DNA from 2 places in the Pseudoalteromonas sp. S554 genome. Region 2 is predicted to be linked to the other one. Evidence: predicted binding sites of a transcription regulator. Region 2 holds the regulator's gene; the other holds the start of a gene.

Region 1 (15,656 bases), on a different contig from region 2:
AAAATTTTACCTTTATTAAAGAGTAGGTGATCTTGAATAGTGACTTTATTAAAACCCGCTTTCAATTAAGCCCAACCGCTGCGCCAAATCAAATAAAAGACTCTCGAATTAAACGCGCCAGTGCCGTTATGCTGCCCATTATAGATGTAGCTGGGCATGCACATATTTTACTTTGTAAGCGCCCTACTTATTTGCATCATCACCCAGGTGAAATTTGCTTACCCGGTGGTAAATTTGAGGCAAGTGACAAAACGCTTCGCACAACGGCACTACGTGAATTGAAAGAAGAATTAAACATTGCGCACAAAGATGTAAATATCCTTGGCAATTTACCAGAGTACTCCACCTTAACTGGGTTTAGTATTCGTCCCTACGTATGTGTTTTGAATAAAAATACGCAGTGGGTAAACGATCACAATGAAGTACAGGCTAGCTTTTTACTCTCCTTAGATGAATTAAGTACTGAAGCTAACTGGCAACCTTTGCCATTTCAACGTTTTGGTAAAGAAATCACACTGCAGGGGTTTGTTACCCCCCATGGGTTACTTTGGGGAGCAACTGCTAGCATTATAAAAAACTTTACAAAACAACTAGCCTTACCAGTTTAAATCTTCGTTAATAATAGTTACATGCTAACAATTCCGCGTTATTATGCTCGACCGTTCAAAGAGCAGCCTCGGGCTGAGTAAATTAATAAGAGACACACACTATGATCAGTGCATTTGATATGTTTAGCATTGGTATTGGCCCTTCGTCATCACACACCGTTGGCCCAATGCGCGCATCACGCTTATTTGTTAATGAACTCCATGAAAAACAGCTATTAAAAAGTGTTACCGATATAAAAGTAGAGCTATATGGATCGTTAGGTCAAACAGGTATAGGTCATGGTTCTGGCAAAGCTGTTGTACTTGGCTTAGCAGGCTATGACCCAGAAACAATCGATGCCGATTTAGTCGATGATATTTTATTAACTATCGAGCAAGAACAAGTTATTTATTTAAACCAAACACACAAAGCCAACTTTCCTAAGCAAGGTGCTATTGTTTTTCATCGTCGTAAAACGCTCCCAAAGCACTCTAATGCAATGGAGATTATTGCTTCAAATAATGGTGAAAAGCTTTATAGCAAAGTGTACTACTCTATCGGCGGCGGCTTTATTGTTACCGACGAAGAATTTGAAAACGAAAAGCAAGCAGCGCTCGATATTAGAGAAGAAAACCCAGCGCCATACCCTTTTAGTAGCGCAAAAGAGCTACTTGAAATGTGTAAAGACTCAGGCCTGAGTGTATCTAGCTTGATGATGAAAAACGAACGCACACTTCGAACCGAAGACGCTATAAAAGATGAGTTATTTCATATTTGGCAAGTAATGAAAGCCTGTATTGAGCGCGGAATGCGTACTGAAGGAATTTTACCTGGCGGTTTAAAAGTAAAACGACGTGCACCCAGCCTATACTTAAAACTGAATATCGAAGTGAGCAACGATCCACTCAGAGCAATGGATTGGGTCGACCTATTTGCACTTGCCGTTAATGAAGAAAATGCCGCCGGTGGACGAGTGGTAACAGCTCCTACTAATGGTGCTGCTGGCATTCTACCCGCTGTGCTCATGTACTATCATACATTTGTAAAAGAAGTAGACCGCGACATTGCCACGCGTTATTTACTAACAGCCGCTGCTATTGGTATTTTATATAAAAAAAATGCGTCTATTTCTGGTGCCGAAGTGGGCTGCCAAGGCGAAGTGGGTGTAGCGTGCTCAATGGCCGCCGGAGCATTAACTGAAATTGTGGGTGGCAATGTTGTACAAGTTGAAAACGCAGCTGAAATAGGCATGGAGCATAATTTAGGTTTAACGTGCGACCCTGTTGGCGGCTTAGTGCAAGTTCCTTGTATTGAACGTAATGCGATGGGGGCTATAAAAGCCATCAATGCTTCTCGATTGGCAATTCGTGGTAGTGGCGAGCAAAAAGTATCACTTGATAAAGTAATAAAAACCATGCTTGAAACAGGTAATGATATGAAAACAAAATACAAAGAAACCGCGCGCGGTGGTTTAGCCGTTAACATTATTGAGTGTTAGGCTAACCTTAAACAAAAAAACCGACTATTAATAAATAGTCGGTTTTTGTTATCAGACCCAGTGCTACTTTACAGGTAACTCTATATCTTCAAATAACTTATCTACATCATCTTGATTACGTAATAAACTCGCGCGCTCCACACGCTCTTTAGTTAAATGCGGCGCAAATCGTTCTATAAAGTCATACATATAAGTACGTAAAAAGCTGCCTTTTCTAAAGCCAATTTTTGTAGTGCTAGCTTCAAATAAGTGACTTGCATCAATGCAGACTAAATCAGTATCAGTGATTTCATCAATCGCCATTGAAGCCACTACCCCTACGCCAAGCCCTAAACGAACATAGGTTTTAATTACATCGGCATCAGTCGCCGTAAATACAATATGCGGCTCTAACCCATGGGCGCTAAATGCTTTGTCTAATTCAGAGCGACCCGTAAAACCAAATACATAAGTAATTAGCGGGTATTCGGCAATATCTGCTACCGTTAAACTATTGGCTTTTTTAGCAAGGGGATGATCCTTTGCAACAACAATACTGCGATTCCAATGATAACAAGGCAACATAACTAAATCAGAGTATAAATGAAGCGCTTCAGTTGCAATGGCAAAATCGGCATCGCCCCTTGCTGCGGCATCAGATATTTGTTGCGGTGTACCTTGGTGCATATGCAATGATACTGCAGGGTATTTTTTCATAAACCCCTGAATCACACTAGGTAAAGCATAACGTGCTTGAGTGTGCGTTGTTGCTATATTGAGCTTACCTTGGTCTGGTAATGTGTGCTCGTTAGCTACTGCTTTTATACCTTCTACCTTTGAAAGTATCTCACGCGAGATATTTATAATATCTTCACCGGCACTAGTTACATGCGTTAAATGCTTGCCACTTCGCCCAAAAATTTGAACACCTAACTCATCTTCTAACATACGTACTTGTTTAGAAATACCAGGCTGTGAGGTAAATAAACTCTCAGCCGTTGCTGAAACATTTAATTTATGATTTTGTACTTCTACTATGTATCTGAGTTGTTGTAATTTCATGGTTGCATTTTTACGTTGTAATTTATTATAAATAAAGGCAATTCTATAAAGCTAGATCAGTTTTACCGGTAGCGTTGATTAAGCTTATAGCGTGCATTTATCGAAGTGGTGCTCAAGGCTAGCATAATAAATATACTTGAGGTAGCCAAGATTAGACGAATTAATCTCATAGTCCTTATATTTAACGACAGTTAATTTACCTAATTTGAAGTTAATTCGCGCAAAACTACCCCGATGGCTTATATTTAATGTAATATTAAAAAATTAGGTTATGAATCCGAGAATTACACCATGATCGTGTCTATTATAATTGTCCTTATAGTTGCTTTGGTTGTGATTGCACTTTGGGTAAGTGCTGTTCAGCAACACAAAGAAAAACAAGAAAATGAGCGCCGAAAAGAACTCACAAAACAAAAGGCGATCATTGAAGAAACTGAAGAAGCATTAATGAACCAGGCTAATATTCCGCTATCTGAAAACGTTATTAGGGTTCTACAAAGCAGAATTGCCGAAGCACTCAAAACAATGGTTACGCATTCGCCAACCTCAAAAGCGCTAAAGAGCCGTTTAGAAGAAATGAAACAGCATCTCTCTAACCCGGTGCAAGGAACCAGTAGTGAGTCATTAGCATTACCAAGTAACGACAAACAGCTTGTTGCGCTAATTCAAGGGATTAAAAAATTACGTGTGATCCTTCGTTCTGAACACACTAAGGGCCGTGTTAATAGCCAAGTATTTACAGGCGAAGACAAACTACTTGAGAAATTGCAGCTTAAAATAAATATAGAAAGCCAAATTAAACGCGGTATTTCGGCACGTTCTGCGAGTATGGTTGGCTCTGCTAGACAATATTTTGAAAAAGCCTACGCAACGCTTAGTGCAGTGCCTTATTCAGACGAATATGTAAATGCTAAACGCCAAGAAGTGGAACGTTACTTAGAGGAAATTAGCGTCGAGCTAAAAGCATCTAACGCAAGCGCCCTAAAAAAGAAAAACGAGCAAGAACAAGACGATTTAGATGTACTGTTTGCTCCAAAAAAGAAATGGTAACAGCAGCTTTCCACTGAATAATAAAAAAAGCCCATACTATGTATGGGCTTTTTTAGCATTAAATTTTATAACCGAGAGTTTAGCTTCCCCAACAGGGATAAATCACATAACGTCGCTGGTAGTTATATATCAAAACAAAACTTTGTTATTTATGATAAAAACGCGAATTTAACAATAAATAACACGGTTAATATCCATACACTAATTGTTATTTCACTGCGTTTACCACAAAGCAACTTAACCGCCGTATATGAAATAAAACCAAGCGCAATACCATGCGCAATTGAAAACGTAAGCGGCGTCATTAACAGCACAACGGCTACTGGAATAGCGTCAGTCATATCGTCCCAGTCCACAAACTTTAGGTTTTGTAGCATAAGTACAGCAACATATAAGATTGCGCCCGCTGTTGCATAAGCTGGTACCATATTAGCTAACGGTGCAAAGAACATCATTAGCAAAAAGCAGCAACCAACTACCACTGCAGTTAAACCTGTACGCCCACCAACAGATACACCCGCAACTGACTCTATATAAGATGTGGTTGTTGAGGTACCTAACATTGCACCTGCAATGGTGGCTGAGCTATCGGCACTGAGTGCACGTCCTAAGCGTGGCATGTTTCCTTTTTCATCTGCAAGACCAGCCTTTTGCGTTACAGCTACAAGAGTACCTGACGTGTCAAACAAATCGACAAACAAAAATGCAAAAATAACACTAAGCATTGAAAGTTCTAAAGCAGCAGCAAAATCCAACTGCATAAAAGTAGGTAAAATTGAAGGCGGTGCAGCAATAATTCCCTGGTATTCAACTAAACCTAAACCAAGTGAGATAGCAGTAACCAATAAAATACTGATCAACACTCCACTTTTAAAATCACGATATAACAATGCCGCAATAATAAAAAAGCTAAATATAGCCAGTAACGGTCCCGCAGATGTTATGTCACCCAGCTGCACAAATGTAGCGGGGCTAGCCACAATAATGCCTGAGTTTTTAAGGGCTATTAGGGCTAAAAATGCACCTATGCCTGTCGCAATGGCCCGTTTTAACACTAATGGAATGGCATTTATTATCCATTCTCTAACCTTAAATAAACTTAATAATAAAAATATACAACCCGACATAAATACTGCGCCCAACGCAGCTTCCCAGGTGTATCCCATACCTAATACAACGCCATACGTAAAAAAGGCGTTTAACCCCATGCCAGGTGCTAAAGCTAATGGGTAATTGGCCCATAACCCCATAATAAAACAACCTATTGCAGCAGCAATACAAGTAGCAACAAAAGCAGCACCTTGATCCATTCCCGCTTCTGCTAACATCGCAGGGTTCACGAATACAATGTAAACCATTGTGATAAAAGTAGTCATTCCGGCGATGCATTCTCGTCGAACCGTGGACCCATTTTCGTTAATTTTAAATAAAGCTTCTAACATAATGAACTTACAACAATAAAAAGTAGCGAGATTTTATCATAAAAAGTATATTTTTCAGGACATTTTACCTTGCGATATACTAAACTATTGAAGTAGTTAACTATACCGAATGACAGCATATGATAAAAACCACACCAACAGGTTATGATTTAGAACAACAATTAGACAATATTTTGTCTTTTGTGACACAACCAGGCGATACTAATTCGTCACCTGAAAATGATAGCTCTCAACAAAGTACGCTGAATAAGGCGCTATATTATTTAAAAAATAACCAGCCTGCTTTAGCTGCAAAGTGGATGCGTTTATCGGCAATGTCTGGTGATCACCGAGGGCAATTTTATTTAGGCTTGTTTTTTGTAAAAGGCCAAGGTGTTCCACAAAGTGTATTTCATGGAGTTGCTTGGCTTAGCTTATCGAGTAGCCAGGGTCATGAGCCAGCTACAGTTGCGCTTGCTGATTTAAGAAAATATATAGAAACAAAGCGTTTTAAGGATGCCCAATGTTATGCAGCCAGTTTATATGAACAAATTCATCAATTACAATATGCCCATTTAATCCCCCCTGCCCCTTAGTAAAAGCCCGAAACTTAGCTCGTAAAAGTACTGTATACAGTACAGAGCTATAATTTAAATTTATAAAAAACGTAAGCAAACCTTTTCAACCTATATAAAAAACACTCACCCACTAACATTCCAATTTAAATAAAAGCGATAAATATCAACAGTATAAACATTAAAATACACATCCTTAAAAATAGAATATAAATTTGTATAAAAAAATAGCAAAAAAACACTTGCGCCATAACACTGTATAAACTACTGTATACATGTACTGTATATAAACCCAGTGAGCGAGATGATATGTTACAGCCAATAACCGTAAGAACAGTAAAAAGCTATCAACAAGACGAACTATCTGATTGTGTTAACGTGATTCAAATTGAAGATGATATATCGGCAACGTTTGAGCTGTTAAAGGTGCTACACCAGTATAATAGTTTAAATGCTTGGACTTTATTAATCGCACCAGATCATGTTCCTAGTAAAGCTTTGCTTGATTCATGTTCAATAGACACAAGTAAACTATTAGTCATTAGGCAAAAACATTTAGTAAATTTAGAATATGTACTGCGTAGCGCACTGCATAATGGTAACTTTGCAGCGGTCATTACATGGACTGATATGTTAAACAATCAGTTATTGAGCAACTTATCGCTTAACTTAAGTAACACAAAAACAAAGTTATACTGTTTTATTAAAAATTCTGACGTACTTGATATACCTTACATACAGCAAGCTTGCTAAAATGATGTTTTAAATCTTATGTAACAATTATGAATTATTTAAATAACAACACTTGCTTTTGTGGAAACCAAAAAAATTACGAAGATTGCTGTGAACCACTGCTATTAGGTGATAAACAAGCAGAAACACCCGAGCAGTTAATGCGCTCTAGGTATACAGCTTACGTACAAAAAAATGCTAAATACGTATACCAAACATATGCAAGTGAAAAGCAAGCTGAAAACCCTGTAAATGAAATTAAAGAATTTGCGACCAGTTGTCGATTTGTAAGCTTATCTGTTATTGAAACAAACAGCGATGAAAATAAAGGGGTCGTTGAGTTTAAAGCTACCTATTTTTATCAAAACCTATATTGTGTGTTACATGAGCGCTCTCAATTTATAAAAGAGCAACACCAGTGGCGATATCTCGATGGTATTATATTTCCGGTCGCTGATATAAAAGTTGGCAGGAATGATGATTGCCCTTGTGGCAGCGCAAAAAAATACAAAAAATGCCATAGCGCGTAATCCCCTCTTTTTAAGTGAAGTACATTATTTATTTCACTCCGTTGCTAATTAAATACTCACATTTAATGCATAGCTTCGTAAATTTATTAAACACAACTCCCTTTATAACCTTTTAGGTTTAGTACTACCACTATTAATTAAGTGGTTAATATTGAAGGAAAAAGTAGTGTTAATAACAATTCAACAGTTGAAGCCCTAAAACGATGTAAAATACTTTGAGCTAGCTCAAAAGAAAAAAGCTTGAAGGTAATCTATAGGCATAAAAAATGGGCCAATGGCCCATTTAAATAATTTGATATGCACAAACGCTAATTATTACTCGTCGTTATCAAGGTCTAGCTGTTGACGCTGTGCAGGTTTTGCCAATATTTCTAAGTAAAAAGACATCAATTCTTGCTTTTCAATATCGCTAATACAGTTGCTGATTTCAGCTACATGAACCACTTGCGCATCTTCAACCGTTTTACCAAACTTACAGTCAAATGCCCAATAATCTGCATCTTCTGGTAGAGTTTTGTTGCGCTCTCTTTTCAAATATTTTTTCACTTCATGCTTTGCAGCATCAACCATACGAGGGTATTTGATTTTCTCGTGATTTAGCGTGAATGTTTTCTTCATTACGTTCCTAATTACCTTGGTTTAATGATAACGGCATTCATGTCATACCATTTGTAGCCATTATAGCAATTGCATTTAATTTTTGGATGCTTTTTTTACATTAAATCAATTTTTAGTCAATTCGGATTTGGTGCAGTCGTAAAATTTAATCAGTGATGGGTAGTGTAACTAGACACTATTTGATGAAATCATAAATTATGCCATCGTCAAATGTAATGGTTCACGCTGATTTACGTCTGTTAGAACGTCATAAAAGCCTGCGACATCCATTTTTGGATTATCTATTTCGTCTTTTTGTAAACGTCTTCGCACAGCAAGTTCACAATTATCTATAATGGGTAGGGGTATGTGGTTTACATCATCTCTAATCGAAAAGGGCTCAGGGTTTAAACACTGATTTAACTTTATATCGGCCATGCCTTTATTTTCACCAACCAAAGACAAACGCTGTGCATTAAACTGCCCAATTAGCATATTAAATTCACTGGGTGCTAATGGCTGCTTTGGTCCTGCTCCTAATTGCTCTCTTAACTGCGCTTCTTGAGTTGTGTTATCTTCAATTTCACTTTTAGGTAAATGAAATTGACTAAAATCTAAAGCATCTTGTGAAAGCATTGCTAACAGCAATGAAAATTCACCACGGCGGTCTGCATGTACACTTTGGTTTAACCGAGTACTTAATTGCTGCTCTGTGATTAACAAATCATCGATTTGCATAGACTTTAGCCGATTGGAATGAGTAATGAATATTTATCGGCTTTATTTAAATTTTCTTTAGCTTTTTTCTTTACTTAAAGGCACATTTTGCTATTATCAGCGCCGTTGCATTGGAGGGGTTCCCGAGCGGCCAAAGGGATCAGACTGTAAATCTGACGGCTCAGCCTTCGCTGGTTCGAATCCAGCTCCCTCCACCACTTTTCTTACCGCTAAGTTAAGTGGGGCCAAATGTAACAAAAATAGTGTGGAGGGGTTCCCGAGCGGCCAAAGGGATCAGACTGTAAATCTGACGGCTCAGCCTTCGCTGGTTCGAATCCAGCTCCCTCCACCACTTCTTCTATATTTCTATATTTCTATATTCCTATATTCCTATATTCCTATATTCCTATATTCCTATATTCCTATATTCCTATATTCAAATTAGCTTAAAACACCCACTGTAAACTTGTTCCGTTTGCTTTTAGCCAATCTGATGCAATTTTATGATCAGGAAAAAATGCCTCTACTCTAGCCCAAAAGTCCTTACTGTGGTTTAAATACTGCAAATGAGCAAGTTCATGCACAATTACATAATCAATCACGGCATGAGGAGCCCCTATTAGGTGTAAATTAAAAGTTAGTTCTCGCCTGCTGTTGCAACTCCCCCAACGGCGCTTATATATGGCAATACTTAATTTTTGAGGCAATTCTTCTTTCATTATTTTGCAATAATAGTTAATACGCATTTCAATATACGCCGCCAACTTCTCTTCTAAATACTGTTTAATCAAACTTTCGTATTTACCATTGTAATTTTTTACTCTAGTAGAGTGTGTTACTAACAAAACATTATTGTGTTCTTGAATATCAGATAATGAGCTTTCTAAAAAACTTAATTTAACCCAGTCAGAAAATATCTTAATTTTATTATGGATAAGGGGATACTGCTTAATATCGACTGCATTAAGCTGCTTTTTTAATTGTGCTTCAATCCAGGGCTGCTTTTCAAGTAACCAACTATCGATTTGTTTTTGGGCAACATAATGGGGAGCATATACAGTAACAGCTTGATCATGTACCTTTATAGCGACTGTTTTTCTTCGTTTACTTTTTTTTAGCTGGTAATCAAACACTACTTTTTCTCATTAACCTAATTTTAAGTATTCACTACAAATATTTATATGCTAATTTGATGTAACCCCATGTTGGTTATCATCTGTGTCATTCATATAATAGCAAAATATTTTTCTATCAGTTTGCATAAAATAAATATAAAAAATAATAACTTGAAAACTATACGTTAAAAAATTGAAACAAACTCATTTTTTATACCGCTCTAGTTAATTAAGTATTTATTTATATGATGAATATATTAAACTGGCTACCTAAAGACTAATTTTTGAGCCAATATGCTATCTGCATTTTTTATTACAGACCACGACCCTAGCCTAGTAGTTAACGGCGTTTACGACCCTCTTTTAGTATCTATATCTGTTTTAATAGCAATATTCGCTTCTTTTTTTACAACCCGATTGATTGATTTAGCCAAAGAAACAAAATTTCATAATTATGAACGCCTAGCAAAATTTACTGCCGCTGCTATATTTTCAGCCGGTATTTGGAGTATGCACTTTATCGGTATGCTGGCCTTCTCGCTCTGCACAAATATTAAATACGACCCAACAATAACTATATTGTCTTTTCTTCCTGCTTTTTTTGCTTGCCTATTTGCAATTTCTATTTTAATTAACAATAAAGCGAGCTTCAAAATACTTGGTTTATGTTCTGTATTATTAGGCGCAGGCATTGGCACAATGCATTATAGCGGCATGGCCGCTATGGAGTTGGCTCCTTTATTACGCTACGACCCACTTATGTTTGTTTTATCAATATTTGTTGCAATAGCACTTTCTTTTATTGCTCTTTATAGTCGATTTAACTTAGATAAATTTTTCCCTACATTAACGCCTCTACAAAGCCGCACCATAAGCGAAATTATTTTGGGCCTTGCTGTTGCAGGAATGCACTATATGGGCATGGCAGCAACCCGTTTTGTTGCAACTTCGCCACTGCTATTCGATGATATTAACGCATCCGCCGGTCTTACATTTGTCGCAATTGCTGTTGCTACAGCAACGGTTGCTATTACAAGCGTCGTGGCGGTTATTAACGGAATGGTTCGTTATAAAATGTTGCTAGAAGAAAAGTCTGCCGATGAGTCTCGCCTGAATGCCATACTCGAAACAGCCATCGATGCCATAGTAACGATTGATCACAGAGGGCATATTTTAAGTTTTAATGCCTCAGCCACACATATTTTTGGCTGGCAAGAACATGAAGTAAAAAACAAAAATATAAAAATGTTAATGGATGAAAAGCTCGCTAAGCATCACGATGAATACCTCTCTAATGCAAAAGATGTTAACTCAAACAAGGTGCTCGGTGTAAACCGTGAAATTTTTGCAAAACACAAAGAAGGCCATCTTTTTCCTATTAGAATAGGCATTGGTGAAGTTAACCAGCCAGGACAAACCCCACTTTATGTTGGTTATATCACTGATTTAACCGAACAACGTGAATTACAACGCAGCCTTGTTGAAAAAGAGCAAAAATACCGTTCTTTAATAAACAATATGCCGGGTGCTGTATTTAGATGTAGGCTAGATGATAATTGGAGTATGTTATTCATAAGCCCAAGTATTTTAGAGTTAACAGGTTATCAATCAGATGAATTTACTGAGCATTGCTTAGAATTTAACGACCTTATTTTAAAAACTGACCAACAGGCAGTAATAGATGCAGTAACTTCAGCAGTTAAAGAAAAGCGCCAATATTCTATCGAATATAGAATTCGTCATAGAAATGGTAAAGTTTTATGGTTATTAGACCAAGGTAGTTTTTACTTTAATAATAAAGACGAAGCTCAGTGGATAGATGGCGTGTTTGTTGATATCACCGAGCGTAAAGAGTACGAAGAGAAGCTCGAAAAAGCGAAACTCATCGCTGAAGAAGCCGCACAAGCAAAACAGTCGTTTATGGCTAATATGAGCCACGAAATACGCACCCCTATGAACTCTATTATCGGCTTTAGCGACCTGCTCATGGATACACCACTCAATAATGAGCAGCAAAAGCACCTTGTTACCGTTAATAACGCAGCCCGTTCGCTTCTTCGCTTGCTTAACGAGGTACTCGATTCAGCTAAATTAGAACGTGGTAAGTTGACCATTGAGGCAGTTCACTTTAGCCTTAAACCCGTTATAGACAGCATCATTTCAACGTTTTGGTTAGAAGCAAAAAAGAAAGATCTTTTACTTCATCTTATTATTAAAGAATCAGTGCAAAATACCTATTACGGTGATCCAGACAGGTTAAGACAGATTTTAACTAACCTTATTGGCAATGCGATTAAGTTTACAGAGCATGGCTCTGTGACCATTACCGTAAGCACCACACAAAATGGGCATTTATTTTTTGAAGTACAAGACACCGGCATTGGGATTGAAAAGGATAGAGTGAGCGCTATTTTTCAACCTTTTGTCCAAGCTGACGGAACGACTACCCGCCGCTTTGGTGGTACAGGGCTTGGAACAACTATCAGCAAACAACTTGTTGAGCTGATGGGGGGAACTATAAATTTAGTCAGTGAAATAAATAAAGGCACCTGCTTTTATTTTTCGCTTCCTCTTAAAGTGGGTGATGAAGAAAAAATTGACTATTTTGATGGCCTTCATACACAGTTACCTGCCCTAAGAATTTTGGTCGTTGACGACATAGAACAAAATACTGAGCTTCTCTCGTTATTACTTTCCAGGGATCACCATGCGGTTACAAAAGCGAGTAATGGTCTTGAGGCAATTGACACCTTCAAACAACACGATTTTGATGTCATTTTAATGGATATTCACATGCCAGAATGTGACGGTATTGAAGCTTCGATAAAAATACGCGAGATAGAAAAACAACAACAGTTAAAAAATATTCCTATTATTGCTTTAACCGCCAGCGTTTTACAGCAAGATAAACTATTAGCTAAAAAAGCAGGCATGAATGGGTTTGCAAACAAGCCAATTGACATTAATCAATTAAATCAAGAAATTGCACAAGTACTTGGTTTAGGTGTTTCGAAAGAAATCGAAATAGCACAAACAGATCCAAATGCAAAACACATCGATTTTAAAAAAGGATTAGCGTTATGGGGATCGAAGTGTAAACAGCTGACTGAAATCACTAAATTTATTAAAGACAATGACAAACGCTTCGACACACTTATAAACGAGCCTCAGCTAAACACTCAAAATAGCTATAGTTTAATACACACTTTAAAAGGGATTGCTGGAAACCTTGGTCTTATTGCACTAATGAGACTTTTATCCAATCTAGAGCAAGCTATTAAACAAGGTGAGGACGTTGATAATATTTTACAATCAATAAAAGCTGAACTGTCTGTTATTTCTCAATTGTTAACGACAAAAGAATGTGATCAAACTGATAAACCTGAAAGTAAAAACAATGTAGTGTCAATTGATGAATTAACACAGCTGTGTGAAGCACTTTATGACTCAGCACAAAACGCTGAATTAAACGATAATGCATTGACGAACCTGCAAACGTTTTCAGGTGAACCCTTTTCAGATGACATTGCCGCAATAGCTGATGCATTTGATGAATTTGATTTTGAAAATGCGATTCTCAAATTAGACACATTGATAAACAAACTAAACGATATATGAGTATATAAATGATTTTTGCTACACACAGACCTCGGGTTTTAATTGTTGATGATGAGCCTGCGAACCTTAAGGTTATGCGAGAAATACTGGGCAATCAGTACCGACTGTCCTTTGCAAAATCGGGAGAAGCAGCCTTAACATTGCTTGAAAAAGAATTACCCAAACTCATTTTACTCGACATAATGATGCCACATATGAATGGGTTTGAAGTATGTGAACACGTTAAACGTAATCCAAAAACCGCACACATCCCCATTATTTTTGTCACAGCCCTTGGTGACGAGAGCGATGAGTATAAAGGGTTTGAATTAGGTGCGGTCGACTACATAACCAAGCCAATAAGCCCTGCTATTGTAAGAGCGCGTGTTAAAACACACCTTTCTTTGGTACAAGCAGAGCAATTAAAGCAAGCACATATAGATTTAGTTCAGCGCTTGGGGCGTGCCGCAGAGTATAAAGATACCGATACGGGTGAGCACATAGTTCGTATGAGCCAGTACAGTAAAGTTCTTGCGCTAGGTATTGGCATGTCAGAAAATCAAGCAGAGCTTCTGCATCAGGCAGCGCCTATGCATGATGTTGGAAAAATAGGTATTCCCGATGCAATTTTATTAAAGCCCGGAAAGTTATCAGAGCAAGAATTTGAACACATGAAAGAGCATGCCTTAATTGGCGCAAAAATTTTAGCTAATTCATCTTCTCCATTGCTTCAACTCGCGCACACATTGGCAATAGAGCATCACGAAAAATGGGATGGAACAGGTTACCCTTACGGTTTAAAAGGCGATGAAATTTCAATCGAAGGTAGAATTGTTGCTGTTGCAGATGTATTTGATGCACTCACATCTAAACGCCCATATAAAGACGCGTGGAGTGTAGAAAAAGCAGTTGCTCATATGAAAGACCAAGCAGGTAGCCACTTTGACCCAGCTATTATTGATTTATTAGTTAATAAACTAGACGAAATACTCAATATCAAGCAAAGCAATCAAGAACGTTAACTCTTTTTAGCACTGTGTGATCCCTGCTCAACAGATGGGTAAAACATCTTAATATGTTCATAATCATGAGATGTTATTTCATGACTATTATCGCTTTCATCTTTAAAATATATTGAGAACGTAACACCGTGGTCGGCTAATACTGTTTTTATGTCCATTGATTTGAAGTGCGCAAGCCACGCTATAAATTGTTCTCCAGTAGCACCAAACGCAATTCCTTTGCTGCGAACTTGACCTTCAAACAATGCTAAGCGTGTTGTGGTATTTCGGTCTTGGAGTGTTAAAGGCCCTTTGCCTGTCTCGTCCCAAAACGCAAGCTCCTCAACTACTTTAAAGCCAAGTACTTTTTCATACCAAGTCACTGCATTCGAAAGGTTATTTACGTTTATGTGGCAGTGATCAATCCCCGATAGTAAAGGCATTGTTTTGTTGCTCATATTACTCACCAATCTCTGACTTTAACTGCTCTAAAAACGCATCCATATAGTGAGTGCGTCTTTGCGCTTCAGCTTTAGCTGATGGCGTGTTCATACTCTTAGCAATATTTAAAAGTTTTATAAAAAAATGATCTAAAGTAAATTTTTTATCGTCAGGCTCTCTAGTTGTACAAAAAGGATCGTCAGGGCTGTAAAGTAAACGCCCTATAGAGCCCCCTACTTTCATGCAACGGCTAACACCAATGGCACCAAGAGCATCCATTCTATCTGCATCTTGTACTATTTGCGCCTCAAGCGTTTTAATTTTAATGTTAGCACTAAAGCTATGTGCCGCTATTGCATGATGAATTTCTTCAAACAAGTTTGCGTCATAACCTAAGCCTTTTAAAAACCCAATCGCTTTATCGGCTGCCATAGTCGATGCTTTGGCTCTGTCAGGGTGATTTTTAGCCACTGCGACACAGTCGTGTAACCATGCTGCAGGCAAAACAATCGCCATATTGGCATTTTCAGCTTCACAAAGTTGTATTGCCACTCTAACCACACGTTCTATATGGGTAATATCATGAGCAACATCAGCATGTTTAAGCGATGTAATAAAGTCACGACATTGCCCAGAGAGTATTTGTAATGCGGGAGATAACGTGGTTTCTGCCAAGGTAGTTTCCAAAAATTTATTAACATATTGAATTAGTCATACTTTACCGCGCTTTATAGGCTTCATGCAAAACATTCA
Region 2 (15,656 bases):
TTTTGCAGTATTCGATGATCAAGAGCCAAGTATAGAGCCACACGATTTAAAAACAGCTGTGGCTGCATTACTTATTGAAGTAATGCGCGCCGACACTAAGCTTGACCATAATGAACAACACACCCTGACTGTAACCTTAAAAAAGTATTTTAATTTAACAGATTCTGAGGTTGAAGAACTCACTACCAATGCAGCAAGTAGTTTAGATGGTGCAATTGATTACTTTCAGTTTTCAAAACAGATTAATGAGCATTGCAGTGCGGCAGAGCGAATAGAGATAATAGAATTGCTGTGGCGTTTAGCCTACGCAGACGGTGAAATAGACCCACAAGAAGAGTACGTAATACGTAAAATAGCGGGTCTATTATATGTAACGCATGTTGATTTTATCGCCGCAAAAATAGCGGCGACAAAGCAAAAGTAAAGCGTATAAGGTTACTTTAATTTGCTTGCAACACTGACTAATTGATGAGCAAGCGAAGATACTTTATCAGCTATTTCTGGGTCGCTAATTTGGCCATTGTCATCAAAAACAGAAAACGCAGACGGTACAGCAAGTTGGTCGGCAAGCACTAACGAACCAATGCCGCTTAAAATATCACGTACGTGGTTTAAACCGCGTAAACCTCCTAATCCACCCGGTGAAGTAGCAAATAAGGCCACAACTTTATTACGAAACGCCGGTACTGCACCTTGCTCAGTGCGTGACGCCCAATCTATAGCGTTTTTCAATGGCGCAGTGATCGAGCCGTTATACTCTGGGCTTGCCAGTAAAATACCATCTGCAGAGCGAAGTTTGTCTTTTAAACGTTGTGCATCAGCGGGTGTGCCTTGTGCTTCAATATCTTCGTTAAATAGTGGAATATCTAACTCGTTTAACTGAATAACTTCTACTTCAGCACCTGTTTGCAGAGCAAAACGTGCTGCTTCATTAATAAGTTTTTGATTAAAGCTTTCTTTACGTAAGCTGCCCGCAAGCGCAATAATTTTTGGTGCTGACATGAGTTTGGCCTTTTTATGTTTTAAGTTACATACCTAATGTAGCAAACTTTTACTTGTAGAAAACCCAAATAAACGCAACACTTATGTGCATATATGCACACAAGTTAAAGGCAGAGCGCATGGCAATTAAATTTGATGACTGGCAAGACGTAAAAGTGGCCTTTGAAGTGGCGCGGCTTGGCACACTTACAGCTGCAGCAGAGGCACTTAATGTGCACCACAGCACTGTGTTAAGACGAATTAACAGCCTTGAAAAAAACCTAGATACCCGCTTGTTTCATCGCCATGCTCGTGGTTACAAGGTAACTGAAATTGGCGCTAAATTATTTGCGACAGCGCAAACTATAGATACCTCGCTCGAACAGCTACATAACGATATTGCCGCTGCCGACAGTACTTTACGCGGAAGTTTATTACTTACTACGGTGAGTGGGTTTATTGATGTTATGGGTGATGTATGTGAGCAATTTCAGGCATTACACCCACAAGTGCAGCTTGAAGTTATTTTGGAGCAAAAACGCTTGCGGCTCGATCACGGGCAAGCACATATTGCGCTTCGTGCAGGCCCTAAACCTGATGAGGGTGACTACATTGCTCAGCACTTAGCAAAGCTTACATCGGGTTTATATGCTAACAAACGCTACATTACAAGGCATGGCATGCCTAAATCACTAGATGATTTATTGCAGCATAATTTTGTATCAGGAGTGGCGGGATATAATGCGCGCGTACCTTATTTTGCTTGGGCAGACGAAAACATTCCTGCATCGCAAATCAAATTACGTGTATCAGAAACTGCCGAGGCCACGCGCGCGATTATAAAAGGCTTAGGCATTGGTGGTTTACAACATGATGTAGCAGCGCAATATAGCGATTTGGTCCCTGTGCTACATAGTGAATTAAATTGGCCCACAGATGTGTGGTTAGTGACCCACCATTTAGTGCATCGCACCGCGAAAGTACAAGCTTTTGCAGGCTTATTAAAGGCGCATTTTAATAAACTTGCTAAGTAAAAAAATTGAAGGGCTCCCGATCGAGTTATTTTTTGGCAATTAGCATTTAAACAGTTTTACAATGAAAAGGCGTACAACAAGTTGTTGTACGCCTTTTTTGTTTTTAAATTACTGTGCTTTACAACTTACGTTTTTAAGCTCAATAGTGAGATCTTTTTTAGGGTAATACAGCACGCATTGCTCGCCAATAATTTGCAAAACAAACTTTTCTGACTTGATATTATGCGCGCCCATAATGGGCATACCATTGGGATCTTTACTTGTACCATGGCTTAGTAAAAGCTCACTGCGTTTGGTAAAAACGGTGTCGGCCAGTGTAACAAGCGTACCGCCTTTAGCTTTTATTATTGCCTGTTGCAGCACAGTTATAACGCCTGGGTTAACCTCTGTTAATAGCGCAGGCTTTGCAACGGCATTACTCATACTATTACACCCTCCTATACTTATTAATACAGTGAGTACCGCCAGTAACTTTACCATTATTGCTCCTTAGACAACGTAGGCCATGTAAGGTCCATGTTACCGCGGGTAAGATCATTTGGTGCGTTTAAAGGCTGCAGTCTTTCGCTCGTAGCAGCAAAGCTTGGTACATCTACTTTACTATTAGCGACCGTTGTTGTGATTGGGCACTCGCCGTTATTATCTATATGAAAAAGTGCTGTAGATAGTAACCTTTCGTTGCTATCACCAAGTTGATTATCAAAGTCATCACTAACAACACACCCTTGTACATCGGCATTAAATTGTGGTGTTGGTGTTGGGGTAAAGCCTGCGGCATATTCGCCAAAGCCTTTACTGTTAACGCCACTAAATTGAATGGTGTAGTAGGTTGTTCCACAGTTGTGTGTAGGCGTGAATCCGTATGGTTTACCACAGGTTGTATCGCCAATAAGTACCACCTCTGCATCTATTCCTTTTAAGCCATTAATAAATGCTTCAGAGGCTGAACAGGTACCTGATGTACTTAGTACATATACCTTAGATAAGTTTAAATCAGGTAATTTATCGCCAGTACTAAAAAACGTTGAGTAATCTATTTCTTCGTCAATAAATGGAAATGGAGAATCGACAGGCTGTTTATCATTTTGTTGCGTTTGATAGTAAAAGCGGTTTTGTACATTGGCACTTCCTGCCACCATATACGCTAGCTGCGCAGACAGCGCTAATAAACCACCGCCGTTGTATCTAAAATCAATAACTAGTTCGTCTACGTTATCGGTTCTAAATTTATTTACTGCATCAATTAGGCCCTCTTGGGCAATACCTATATGGCTATTAAACTGCATATAACCAACGCGCGTGTTATTGCTTGTTACAATCGTTTTTACATTTTGAACAGGCGTTTGCTCAATGTTACCCGCTGTGACGTTAAATGTTTTTTCCGTGCCGTCGTTACTGCGAACAACAATTGTATGCGAATCACCGTTGGTTGGGCTAAATAAGCCTTCGTTTAAAGTATCAATCCCGGCTTGGGTATTGGTATTAATACTTACGCCATCCACTTCAAGTACGGTATCGCCTCGTTGAAAGCCAATTTGGCTAGCTGGTGAGTCATCTTCAAGGTAAGCAACACGTAAAATTCTATCGGCTGAATCACCAATAAATGCCCAGTTAATACCATAACCAGAGGTAACGCCCGATTGTGCTTCTTGGAAGTAATCTTCAGAGGGTTCTGAAAAATGAAAGTTATCTTTTTTAGCGCCTGAATCGGTTAGCTCTTCGGTTTTTAGTTGAGCAAAATAGTCAGCGACGGTATCGAACGATTCAGGGTCGTTATCGGCTATTTCGTCATACCACAGGTATGTTTCGTCGCTCCATGAGCGAAGCCATAGTTTTTCGTATAAGGCTGAACCAGCTTGGTCAGGGTAAGGCTCATTATTATTAAACGGGTCGTTACCTGTACGTGGGTTTTCGCAAAAGTTTTTGAGTTCGTCTGAAGGTTCAAATACACCGGCAGTCCATGTCGGTGTGCTACTTGTAGGTGGCGTGACAGGCGCTGGTGTAGTGTTGCTACCTCCGCCTCCACCACAACCTGTTAAAGCAAAAACTGAGAGCGCGCTAATAATTGCAAGCGATAGAGTGTTGTTTTTAAACATATTCGGTACTTCCTGTAAATAAGTTGTTTAAAATACTACAACACCTGATTATTTATTCAACGTTTTGCTTTTTCTTTATGTAAATAATTGTGTCATTTTTTATTGGTAAAGCAGTATTTTAAGTTCGCTTATTAGCGGGAATATCATTACATTTTTTGTATAGTGCTTTTTAGTGCTAGGTCTTGCTTTTGCCACGCATTAAAAAGTTTTTGTTGTTGTTTTGAAATTTTTAAACCATAGGTTTTTTGCATGTAAGCATAGGCGTCGGCAATTTTTTTACGGGCATAAAATGGTGGCTCAACAACACGTTGCTTAAAGTTTACTTTTACATCGCATTGGCCGTATTGAGTCGCGGCTCCACCTAGCATGCCAAAACGATAATTAGAGCGGTCAGCATTTATTTCGCCAATTGCGGGGGCTAAGTTATTTATATCAGCTTCCATTTTTCGAAATTTTTCGCTGACTTTACGGCAGTTTTTCCGCCCACCATTTTGCCAACATTGTAGTTGATGCCCAAACTCCCATGCCGATACAATATGCTCCCATTCAATACGTAAAGCGCGCTGGTTTACTTTGCCTGAGCGGGTAAATGTATTACGAGGTACATAGCCACAACCCGTTGGATCTGGCACTAGTTTTTTACCTTGTTTTTTAATATCACAACCGCAATACAGGCTTTTTGCATTGTGCGGTAGCGTTTTTATTAAGTGCTTTTTAGCAGTAGAGAAGCGAGTAAAGTCTTTACTTGATACCGAAAAACAGACACAGCAAGCCAGTAAGGCCAAAATCAATCGGGTCATATCCATCACATACGTGAACTACAGGAGTCCCTAGTTTACTGGCTCAACAGGCAAACATAAACTTATTTAAATCTGCGTTTAATTCTTATGTTTTGTAATAGCAGTAAAAAGCCAGTTAAACAAAAACAGACACTGGTTGCAGCAAAGCTAATTAATAGAGGATTATTAAAGTTTTCACGTTCATCGTAATCCATAATATGCAGCATCCAAAAAAAATCGAAAATTCGCCACAGTGTGCTGCGCACAGTAATCACTTTGCCTGTATCTGATGACAAATAGAGTGTGGTACTAAATGTATCGTTAAATTGTACTTTCCATACATCTTTTTTATAACCGCTTTCTCTTGGTCCTAAACCTAATAAAGTGGTACTTACTGGTTGAGCATTAATAAGTAAATGCGCGTGTGCATTAGTAATTATTTGCTGTTTATTGGGGGCTTTAAATGGTTGCCCAGTCATGCCATTAAAACTTTGAGGGTTGCCTTCACTGGTTACAGTTATAAGTGGGGTAGATAAAAAATGTGCAAAGGTTATTTTAGTCGGATTAGTGACTTGCGAAACAATATTATCAATTGATGCCACGTAATCGCTGCTTTTAAAGGGGTTAACTAGGGTGCGTGTTGCTAGGTGTTTACCATGTACTTTTTCAAGCGGAATAGCGCTCATAACCAAACCGCCAAGCAACCAAGCTAGTATTTGTATTCCTAATAAATAGCCCAACCATTTATGAAGTTTACGTGCTGGTTTAAAAACTTTTTTCATGTGTGTTTATCTTATTATTTTTACAAGACATTTTACGCGATGGTTGAGCAAGGTGAGTGCGACAAAATGTCGCACTAGTGCATTAAAATAGCGTTTCAGCACAATAGCGCCAATTGTAAGCAGCAATCGCACTCTAAAATAAGAGTATTACCATATAAAACGTCTATTTATAGGGTGTTGATTTGGTATAAAGGTAAAACTGCGTTAAAGTTTGCATGGTAACCATTAGAGGATAAATACGAGACAATGTCGGAAATTCAATTTTTAAATGTAGATCTAGAGCTTGAGTCAAAACAAGATATTAGTGTGCTGGTGGCCGACCTAAAAAAAGTCGCAACGATTTTACATTATGACAAAGACGAATACCGTCAATTAGCACGTATTGAGGTAGCTGGCGATGTAAAATCACCAGACAAAGCAATAAACCATATATGTGAGCTTATTGAGTCATGTTCACGCAATGCATTAAAGCAATGGTTAAGCTGCTCACGTAGAACATTTGATATAGGGTTTGAGTCAGGCACGTCGCCAAAGTGTTTTAATCAAGCTTTACATGCAGATACACTGCTGCGTATATCTGCTATTGGCGCGGGTATGGAAATAACAATTTACCCTATCGAAAAATAACTTACGTCTTTCGCTCAACAACGGCTGCGGTCATTTTTGATACGCAGCACAGCTCGTTGCGGCTGTTTGTGATTTTTATTTCCCAAACAGAGCTTCGTTTTCCAATATGAAATGCGCGTGCTGTTGCCGTTAATGTACCATTGCGAGAAGCCTTTAAATGGCTTGCACTTATTTCTTGCCCAACACAGTAAAACTTTGTGAAATCAACCACAAAATTAGCAGCATAGCTAGCTACGGTTTCGGCGAGTACAACGTTTGCGCCGCCATGAACCATGCCAATAGGGTTATGGTGTGCAGGGATTGCAGGCATGGTTGCTACTAGATAATCGTCGCCTATCTCTGTTATTTCTATTCCCATGGTTTTCATTAGCGTCCCTTGGCCATTAATGCCTTCGTCCAATTGTTTACACAATGCTAATGTAATGGGTTGATGCCAAATACTCATATAGATTCCTTTAAATTTAATGCAGCAAGTTACTATTTTTATAGGCTATTTTAGAAAGCCCCTAAAATGTACACGTAAGGAAGTAATTTGGCTATTTGAACGGATAATTTAAATTTGCGATTTTTATTTAACTGTATATACTCACAGTTAAATGTACTGTATGGAAAACCAGTTGTATGCGCCCATTAACTAAACGCCAAGCTCAAATACTCGAATTAATTAAAGTGTTTATTAAAGACACTGGTATGCCGCCTACACGTGCCGAAATAGCACAAACGTTAGGGTTTAAAAGTGCAAATGCCGCTGAGGAACATTTAAAAGCCCTTGCCAAAAAAGGGGTGATTAAAATGAAACCTGGCGCAAGCCGTGGAATTCAACTTGTTGAAGAAGAGGAGCCAGAACAATTAGGTTTACCGCTTATTGGCCGAGTTGCGGCAGGTTCCCCTATTTTGGCGCAAGAACATGTTGAAAGCCACTGTAAAATTGACCCATTAATGTTTAAACCAGCTGCCGACTTTTTACTGCGCGTAAACGGTATGAGTATGAAAGATATAGGCATTATGGATGGCGATTTACTTGCTGTGCATAAAACACAAGTGGCTGAAAATGGTCAAGTTGTGGTTGCCCGTGTTGATGACGATGTAACCGTAAAACGCATTGAAAAAGCGGGTCGCCAGGTGTTGCTTCATGCTGAAAATGACGAGTTTGCACCAATTAAGGTCGATCTTGAAACTGAGTCGTTCAACATTGAAGGCTTAGCAGTGGGTGTAATTCGTAACGCGGACTGGGTGTAATTCGTAACGCGGACTGGATGTAGTTCTTTCTTATTTTATAAAAAGCGCACTTTTTTGGTGCGTTTTTTTATTTTTAAAATTTTGTTTGTTTTTTATTCACACTCTTTCATTTCATCCTTAGCCCTTACCACCTCTCGATTTGAGCCATTTTCTTCTACGTTCAACTAAGCCAACTCTCTACTTTTTATATATTTATTGTTTGTTTTTAATACAAAAAACTTGCATGGTGGTTAAATATTAACTAATTGTTAATAAGCTGACGCTGGCAATACTCATCGCTTTTAAGTTTTGAGCACACACAATAAACTTTTGCTAGCGCAGTGAATGCCAATTTTTATAAATAAAACGGCATTAATAAAAAAATAAAAATAACGAATTGGCGTTTAAGCCGTATGCCTCTTCGCTTTGCACTAGCAACAGCATCAAAGGAGTCGTCACATGGGTAAACTTAGTTGTACCTTGTGGCTTATATTGTGTGTTTTTCCGCAGTTAGCCTTGGCAAATAGCCAATTTAATATGCGTAAAGGCGTTACAGATATAAGTGAAAATGTTTACGAATTACACATGACCATATTTTTTATATGTTGTGTGATTGGGATAATAGTGTTTGCCATTATGCTTTGGGCACTCATTCATCATCGCAAATCTAAAGGAGCGGTTCCCGCTCAATTCCACGAAAGCACCAAAGTAGAAATTCTTTGGACCGCCATTCCATTTGTTATTTTAATTGCTATGGCAGTGCCAGCTACAAAAACGTTAATAGCGATGGAAGATGCCAGTAAAGCCGACTTAACAATTAAAGTTACAGGTTCACAGTGGAAATGGCATTATGAATATATGGGAGAAGATGTAGAGTTTTACTCAATGCTTGCAACTCCTCAGGATGAAATAACTAATTTAGCTGATAAAAACCCAAATTATCTACTTGAGGTAGACAAACCCCTCGTACTGCCAATTAATCAAAAAATTCGTTTTTTAATGACCTCAGATGATGTTATCCACTCTTGGTGGGTACCAGACTTTGCCGTTAAAAAAGATGCCAACCCAGGCTTTATTAACGAAACATGGACCAACATAAACGAAGAAGGCATTTACCGAGGTCAGTGTGCCGAGCTGTGCGGTAAAGATCACGGGTTTATGCCCGTTGTGGTAGAGGCCAAATCTGAGGCTGACTTTAAAGTATGGTTGGCCGATGCTAAACAAGCTAAGCAACAAGCAGCTTTAGCTGATGCCGCTTTACTTGATCAAACATTACCTAAAGAAGAGCTAATGGAGCTGGGCGCTCAAGTATACTTGGCAAGTTGTGCAGCATGTCATCAACCTACGGGGTTAGGGCTACCGGGCGTATTTCCGGCTCTTAAAGGCAGCCCAATTGTACTTGGCGATATAAAAGGTCATATAGACATACTTATTCATGGGAGCCCAGGCACGGCAATGCAATCATTTGCCAAGCAGTTATCTATAAAACAATTGGCTGCGGTTATTACTTACAAGCGAAATGCATGGGGTAACGATACCGGTGATGTTATTCAGCCTAGTGAGATTCAAGCAGCACTTGATGCCGACGTGGAGGCTAACTAATGAGTAGCATAGCAGAACAACCAAACGCCAATGAAGCGCATCATGCTCATCATCCAGCTAAAGGCTTTAAGCGCTGGCTTTATACAACAAATCATAAAGATATTGGCAGTTTATATTTAATATTTTCGTTGACCATGTTTTTAATTGGTGGCGCCATGGCTATGGTGATCAGGGCCGAATTATTTCAGCCAGGGTTGCAGTTGGTCGATCCCCACTTTTTTAATCAAATGACTACAGTTCATGGTTTAATAATGGTGTTTGGCGCCGTTATGCCTGCCTTTACGGGATTAGCCAATTGGATGATACCGTTAATGATAGGTGCGCCAGATATGGCATTACCTAGAATGAATAACTGGAGCTTTTGGATCTTACCTTTCGCATTCTTAATTTTGCTTGCTTCTTTATTTATGCCTGGAGGAGGTCCTGCTTTTGGCTGGACCTTCTATGCTCCGCTTTCAACCACATACAGTAACGACAATACTGCCTTGTTTGTATTTGCGGTGCACATAATGGGTATTAGCTCAATTATGGGTGCTATTAATGTGGTTGTGACTATAGTTAATTTGCGTGCACCTGGCATGACGTGGATGAAACTCCCCCTGTTTGTATGGACATGGCTAATAACGGCATTTTTACTCATTGCTGTTATGCCCGTTTTGGCAGGGGCGGTGACCATGGTTTTAACCGATAAATATTTTGCGACTAGCTTTTTTGACGCTGCCGGCGGTGGCGATCCGGTGATGTTCCAGCATATATTTTGGTTTTTTGGTCACCCCGAAGTTTACATCATGATTTTGCCAGCGTTTGGTATCATTTCAACCATAGTGCCTACTTTTTCGCGTAAAAAGCTATTTGGCTATGCATCTATGGTTTATGCAACGTCATCTATAGCATTGTTAAGCTTTATTGTGTGGGCGCATCACATGTTTACCACCGGTATGCCGGTAGCTGCAGAGCTATTTTTTATGTACTCCACAATGCTGATATCGGTACCTACCGGCGTTAAAGTATTTAATTGGGTAGCCACCATGTGGCGCGGTTCTATTAGCTTTGAAGTCCCTATGATGTTCAGTATTGCTTTTATAGTGCTGTTCACATTAGGTGGTTTTTCAGGGTTGATGCTTGCTATTACTCCCGCTGATTTTCAATACCACGACACTTATTTTGTAGTGGCTCATTTTCATTATGTGTTAGTGACAGGGGCGGTATTTTCAATCATGGCCGGTGCTTATTACTGGCTGCCAAAATGGACTGGCAATATGTTTAATATCACGCTGGCTAAGTGGCATTTTTGGTTGTCGTTAGTCAGTGTAAATGTGCTGTTTTTTCCAATGCATTTTGTGGGTTTGGCTGGTATGCCTCGTCGTATTCCTGATTATGCACTGCAATTTGCAGACTTCAACGCAATTATAAGTATTGGTGGTTTTGCATTTGGTTTATCTCAGCTGTTGTTTGTAGTGGTTGTTTTTAAATGTGCAAGAGGCGGCGAAAAAGTCCCTGCAAAAGTATGGGATGGCGCTGAAGGGTTAGAGTGGGAAGTTGAATCCCCTGCGCCTTACCATACCTTTTCAACACCACCGGAAATTAAATAATGACCCACGCACCGCTCCTTAAACGCTTGATTATTATCAGTATAGGTATGTTTGCGTTTGCGTTTGCCTTAGTGCCGTTATACGACGTGTTTTGTGACTTAACCGGGCTAAATGGTAAGCCATCGTTAGAGCAAGCGCAGCAAAGTAGCGTGATTGAGCAAACAAGGGACGTTAGCGTGAGTTTTACAACTCATGCACAAAGCGGTGCATCTTTTGAGGTGAAATCAAAAGAGTACAGTGTGGTTGTGAAACCCGGAGAAATGCGAGAAGTCGTTTTTAGCGCAAAAAATAGTAGTGAACTCGATAAAGTTATGCAGGCAGTACCGTCTGTTTCACCAGGCAAAGCGGCAAAATATTTACACAAAATGGCCTGCTTTTGCTTTGATCAACAACCCCTAAAAGCGGGGGAAGAGCTCGAATTTAAATTGCTTTTTTATGTTGATACAGCGCTTCCAAGTGATGTTGAAGAGCTAACTTTGTCTTACACCGTATTTGATATTAGTGAGCAACTAGTTGCCAGTAATAACTAGCAACAAACACTAGTGCGAAACTAGGAGCAAGTAAAATGAATCAAGAACATGAGCATTATTACGTACCAGAGCAAAGCCCGTGGCCCATTGTAGGAGCGGTTGCGTTGTTTTTTATCGCCGTAGGCGCAGGCTTAACAGTGATGGAAGTTGGCAAGGAAGGGGGGAGCGGTGTTTATTTACTTTATGCCGGTATAGCCGTTCTTTTATATATGTTATTTGGCTGGTTTAAAAATGTTATTCACGAGTCAGGCCAAGGGTTGTACTCAGCACAAATGGATCGTTCTTTTCGACAAGGCATGAGCTGGTTCATTTTTTCTGAGGTTATGTTTTTTATGGCCTTTTTTGGTGCGTTATTTTATGCACGTATGATTTCGGTGCCCTGGTTGGGGGGCGCGGGTAACAATGCTATGACTAATGAAGTGTTGTGGCCTACCTTTGAAGCTATGTGGCCTTTGGTTGTTACACCCTCCGGTGACACAACCCAAGCTATGGGGTGGCAAGGCCTACCATTGATCAATACGTTAATTTTAATCGCTTCATCGGTCACGTTACATTTTGCCCATGTTGCAATGGAAAACAACAAACGTAAACCACTGAAAGTGTTTTTAGGACTTACGGTGTTATTAGGCGTGTGCTTTTTAGCATTGCAAGTAGAGGAATACGTTCATGCATATAATGACTTAAATTTAACATTAGATGCCGGTGTGTACGGTAATACATTCTTTTTGCTTACAGGCTTTCATGGCATGCATGTCACACTCGGAGCCATACTTTTATTTGTCATTTTAATACGAATATTAAAAGGTCATTTTACCAAAGAAAAGCACTTTGCGTTTCAAGCTGCTGCTTGGTATTGGCATTTTGTAGATGTGGTATGGCTGTGTTTATTTGTGTTTGTATATGTGCTGTAACGTTTATGGGCGAGCTATTTGCCTTTATATAACCGAGCTTAACTGCTGCGATTGTGACCAATAATACAACAACCGAAAACAACACTCGGCGTCCTAAAAAGTGAGACATAGGTCGCCCGTTTGTTTTTCCAGACACCATAATAAATAGCGCTCTAAATAAGTTAAAAAGTATAAACATTAACAACAGTACAATAATAATTTTAATAATCACTGAGTTGACCCTTTATGCAAGTAGTTTTAAGGCACAAACAAAAGCTTAGTTCAATAATCACAATTTGTATGGTTGTGGTTGTTGTACTGGTATGTGTGCGCCTAGGTTTTTGGCAATTAGAACGAGGTGAAAAAAAACAGCAACAGCTCACTGCTATTGCTCAAATACAAACTCATGGTGTCATGAGTTGGTCGCAGTTGCTAAATTTACCAAAGCAGTGGAATAAAACCGGTGTACTAGTCGAGCTTAAAGGGACACTTTTAAGCGAACATTACTGGTTGTTAGATAATCAAGTATATAACGGACAAGTGGGTTACGACCTACTCGCCCTGTTAAAACCAAATAATGATATGCGTGCAGTATTGGTTAATTTAGGTTGGGTGAGAGCCCCGCTATCACGGGATATTTTACCTGCAGTAGTTATGCCCCAAGGTGAGTTTACGGTCAAAGCACAAATTAAAGAGAATAACCTCAGTAGTTTTACCCTAGAAGATAAGACCTCGAGTGGTGATTTGCCCAAACGCATTCAATCAATCGACTTAAGCTTTATACAATCACACACTAATTTCCCATTGGTTAACTTTATGGCATATCGCCAAGGTGAGGGTGATGAAATTGCGATACCGCATTACGAAGCGGTTGTAATGAGCCCACAAAAACATAACGCCTATGCGGTGCAGTGGTTTTTAATCGCCTTTGCATGTGTTGTTGTAGCCATTTTTGCGAGTAAAAAAAGGAATAAAAATGAAAAATAAACCCCTTTTATTGTTTGTAACCTGTTGTGCTATCCCTTTGTTTTTAGCCTATAGCGCGCTCAAATTCGATTGGTTACCTAGTGCGGTTACAAATCACGGTGAATTTCTAAATGAAGAGATAAAACTAGAAAACTGGCAACAAAATAATCCTAAACAATGGACGATAGCGCTTAATTATTCGAGTGAGTGCAGTGCGTCATGTAACGAGCAACTTGAGGCGCTTAATAATTTGTATATAGCGCTTGGTAAAAATCAAGGAAAGGTAGATATGGCTGTTATGGGAAGTCCTTCACAAGCTGACTTACCATGGAAAAAAATGGCCCAGCAAGCAAGCTTGACCCCCGCAAGTTTGTATTTAATTGATCATATGGGGCTTGTGGTACTTGAGTACCCATACAAAGCAAAGCCTCAAGAAAACCGCTTAGTTCAAAAAGGGCTATTAAAGGATTTAAAAAAACTACTTAATTATTCTCGTTCAAGCTAATCCGTTTAGTGTGAGGTTAAAGATGTACAAAAATTATAAGAATTGGGTTTTATTGACCGGACTTTTTGCTTTAGTTGTTGTTGCACTGGGTGCATACACTCGTTTGAGTGATGCAGGGCTGGGTTGCCCAGATTGGCCCGGGTGTTATGGCTTTTTAACGGTTCCTAAACATGAAGCTGATATTGCTTTAGCAACACAAAGCTACCCTGATATGGTGTTTGAAAAAGCAAAAGCCTGGAAAGAAATGATTCATAGGTATTTTGCGGGCACCTTAGGATTGATGATTTTAGCGCTGTTTATTGTTGCTTTTTTAAAGCGTCAATTTCCAACTACACCATTAAAGCTCACATCTTTATTGCTATTACTTGTTGTGTTTCAAGCTGCCTTAGGTATGTGGACTGTCACTATGAATCTGCAACCACTTATTGTGATGGGGCATTTATTGGGTGGTTTTAGTATTTTATCGCTAATTACATTGCTGTATTTAAGGTTAACAGCAAAACCCATTATGGGCGGAGATGCGGGGGCTAAGCGGTATTATGGAATAAGTTTGATTGCTCTTTTTGTGCTGATTTTACAAATAGCGCTTGGCGGCTGGCTTGCGGCTAATTACGCAGCACCACACTGTAATGGTTTACCCTTGTGTGATTACGCTCAGCCTTTTTCACTGAGGAGTGTTTTTCAGTTACCGCTTGAGCACAGCAACTACGAGTTTGGTGTGCTTTCACAACAAGCAAGAATGTCTATTCACTTATTACACCGTATTTGGGCATTAGTAACCTGCATATTTTTGGCGCTTATTATGTGGAAAATTTACAGTCACGCTTACTCTCAAAAAATTAAAAGCTGCGTAATAGCAGTATTGGTTACTTTATTTTGCCAAATTAGCTTAGGACTCATTTTGGTACATTGGCACTTTCCGTTGGGTGTTGCACTGGCGCATAACCTAATGGCTGCCATACTGTTATTAAGTATGGTTAGGTTGTGTTATTACCTAAAATCACGCACATAAAGGAGAAATATAATGGCACTAACAATAAACAAAAAAACAATACAGCCTGCACATACTCAATCACTTAGCTTGCGTGCTTACGATCTATTACAAGATTACTTAGCCATCAGTAAATTTAAAGTGGTGGCGATGTTGGTTTTAACAGCCTGGGTTGGATTAGCATTAGCCCCGGATGTTGGACGTGGAATAGGCGTTCAGATGATTAGTCTATTAGGAATAGGCCTGTTATCTGCTGCCGCTGCCGTTATTAACCATGTAGTAGATAGCGAAATAGACTCTAAAATGGCAAGAACGCGTCATCGCCCTGTTGCTAAAGGGCGTTTAAGTAAAGCACATGCATTAACGTTTGCGGCAAGTATTGGTATCGCTGGTTTCATCATGCTTATGGTGTGGGCTAATACGCTTACAGCAATATTAACGTTATTTGCATTAGTGGGTTATGCCTTCATTTATACGTCATTTTTAAAACGTGCAACACCTCAAAATATTGTAATAGGCGGACTTGCTGGAGCGATGCCGCCATTGCTTGGTTGGGTATCTGAAACAAACCAAATGGCAGCAGCGCCGTGGTTGCTTGTTATGATTATATTTACCTGGACTCCTCCTCATTTTTGGGCTTTAGCCATTGCCCGAAAAAGTGATTACGAGCGTGCAAAAATTCCAATGCTGCCGGTTACCCACGGTATCGACTTTTGTAAAACATGTGTAGTTGCATACTCAGTTTTATTGGCCTTAGTGTGTGTGATGCCATACTTAATTGGTATGTCAGGGGGTATTTACTTAGTTGGAGCTTGTGCGCTAAATAGTGTGTTTATGTACAAAGCCATTAAGTTAAAATTTGCAGCTAATAACGACAAGGCTATGGATTTATTTCGTTTTTCGATAGTGCATTTAATGGTACTCTTCGTGGTCTTATTTATAGATAAATGGCTCCCTTTATGAAGCGGTTATGGCTTTTAGTAATTGTTGTTTTAAGTTTATTTTTATCAGCGTGCTCAAGTGAAAACGATCCTCAAAACTTAAATGCACTTGTTTATGAAAA

Evidence for each region. Region 2 encodes LexA, which represses DNA repair genes until DNA is damaged. Its sites were predicted from a motif close to TACTGTATNNNNATACAGTA; they were not measured.
Region 1: a site for LexA is predicted at 6,439-6,458, ahead of CWB65_RS07700 (SulA-like leucine-rich domain-containing protein). Genes of this name have one in related genera too.

The regions. Positions count from the first base shown of each region.
Region 1 is NZ_PNDV01000032.1:38,326-53,981, reverse strand. It holds gene pabB (aminodeoxychorismate synthase component I) at 1-30, shown strand, start outside; gene CWB65_RS07730 (NUDIX hydrolase) at 33-608, shown strand; gene CWB65_RS07725 (L-serine ammonia-lyase) at 710-2,086, shown strand; gene cysB (HTH-type transcriptional regulator CysB) at 2,150-3,127, opposite strand; gene CWB65_RS07715 (hypothetical protein) at 3,419-4,177, shown strand; gene CWB65_RS07710 (NCS2 family permease) at 4,327-5,619, opposite strand; gene CWB65_RS07705 (tetratricopeptide repeat protein) at 5,739-6,194, shown strand; gene CWB65_RS07700 (SulA-like leucine-rich domain-containing protein) at 6,483-6,926, shown strand; gene CWB65_RS07695 (YchJ family protein) at 6,956-7,435, shown strand; gene CWB65_RS07690 (DUF6172 family protein) at 7,751-8,053, opposite strand; gene CWB65_RS07685 (VC2046/SO_2500 family protein) at 8,249-8,770, opposite strand; tRNA gene CWB65_RS07680 (tRNA-Tyr) at 8,883-8,967, shown strand; tRNA gene CWB65_RS07675 (tRNA-Tyr) at 9,017-9,101, shown strand; gene CWB65_RS07670 (M48 family metallopeptidase) at 9,196-9,882, opposite strand; gene CWB65_RS07665 (MHYT domain-containing protein) at 10,159-13,482, shown strand; gene CWB65_RS07660 (response regulator) at 13,491-14,483, shown strand; gene CWB65_RS07655 (VOC family protein) at 14,480-14,920, opposite strand; gene CWB65_RS07650 (HD domain-containing protein) at 14,922-15,611, opposite strand.
Region 2 is NZ_PNDV01000012.1:9,496-25,151, forward strand. It holds gene CWB65_RS04185 (tellurite resistance TerB family protein) at 1-424, shown strand, start outside; gene CWB65_RS04190 (NADPH-dependent FMN reductase) at 436-1,002, opposite strand; gene CWB65_RS04195 (LysR family transcriptional regulator) at 1,122-2,015, shown strand; gene CWB65_RS04200 (hypothetical protein) at 2,124-2,495, opposite strand; gene CWB65_RS04205 (S41 family peptidase) at 2,495-4,111, opposite strand; gene CWB65_RS04210 (endonuclease) at 4,258-4,911, opposite strand; gene CWB65_RS04215 (hypothetical protein) at 4,974-5,672, opposite strand; gene CWB65_RS04220 (hypothetical protein) at 5,919-6,299, shown strand; gene CWB65_RS04225 (PaaI family thioesterase) at 6,301-6,744, opposite strand; gene lexA (transcriptional repressor LexA) at 6,921-7,538, shown strand; gene coxB (cytochrome c oxidase subunit II) at 7,977-9,119, shown strand; gene ctaD (cytochrome c oxidase subunit I) at 9,119-10,711, shown strand; gene CWB65_RS04245 (cytochrome c oxidase assembly protein) at 10,711-11,241, shown strand; gene CWB65_RS04250 (cytochrome c oxidase subunit 3) at 11,277-12,152, shown strand; gene CWB65_RS20205 (DUF2909 domain-containing protein) at 12,052-12,363, opposite strand; gene CWB65_RS04260 (SURF1 family protein) at 12,378-13,118, shown strand; gene CWB65_RS04265 (redox-active disulfide-containing membrane protein) at 13,108-13,602, shown strand; gene CWB65_RS04270 (COX15/CtaA family protein) at 13,625-14,614, shown strand; gene cyoE (heme o synthase) at 14,627-15,556, shown strand; gene CWB65_RS04280 (SCO family protein) at 15,553-15,656, shown strand, end outside.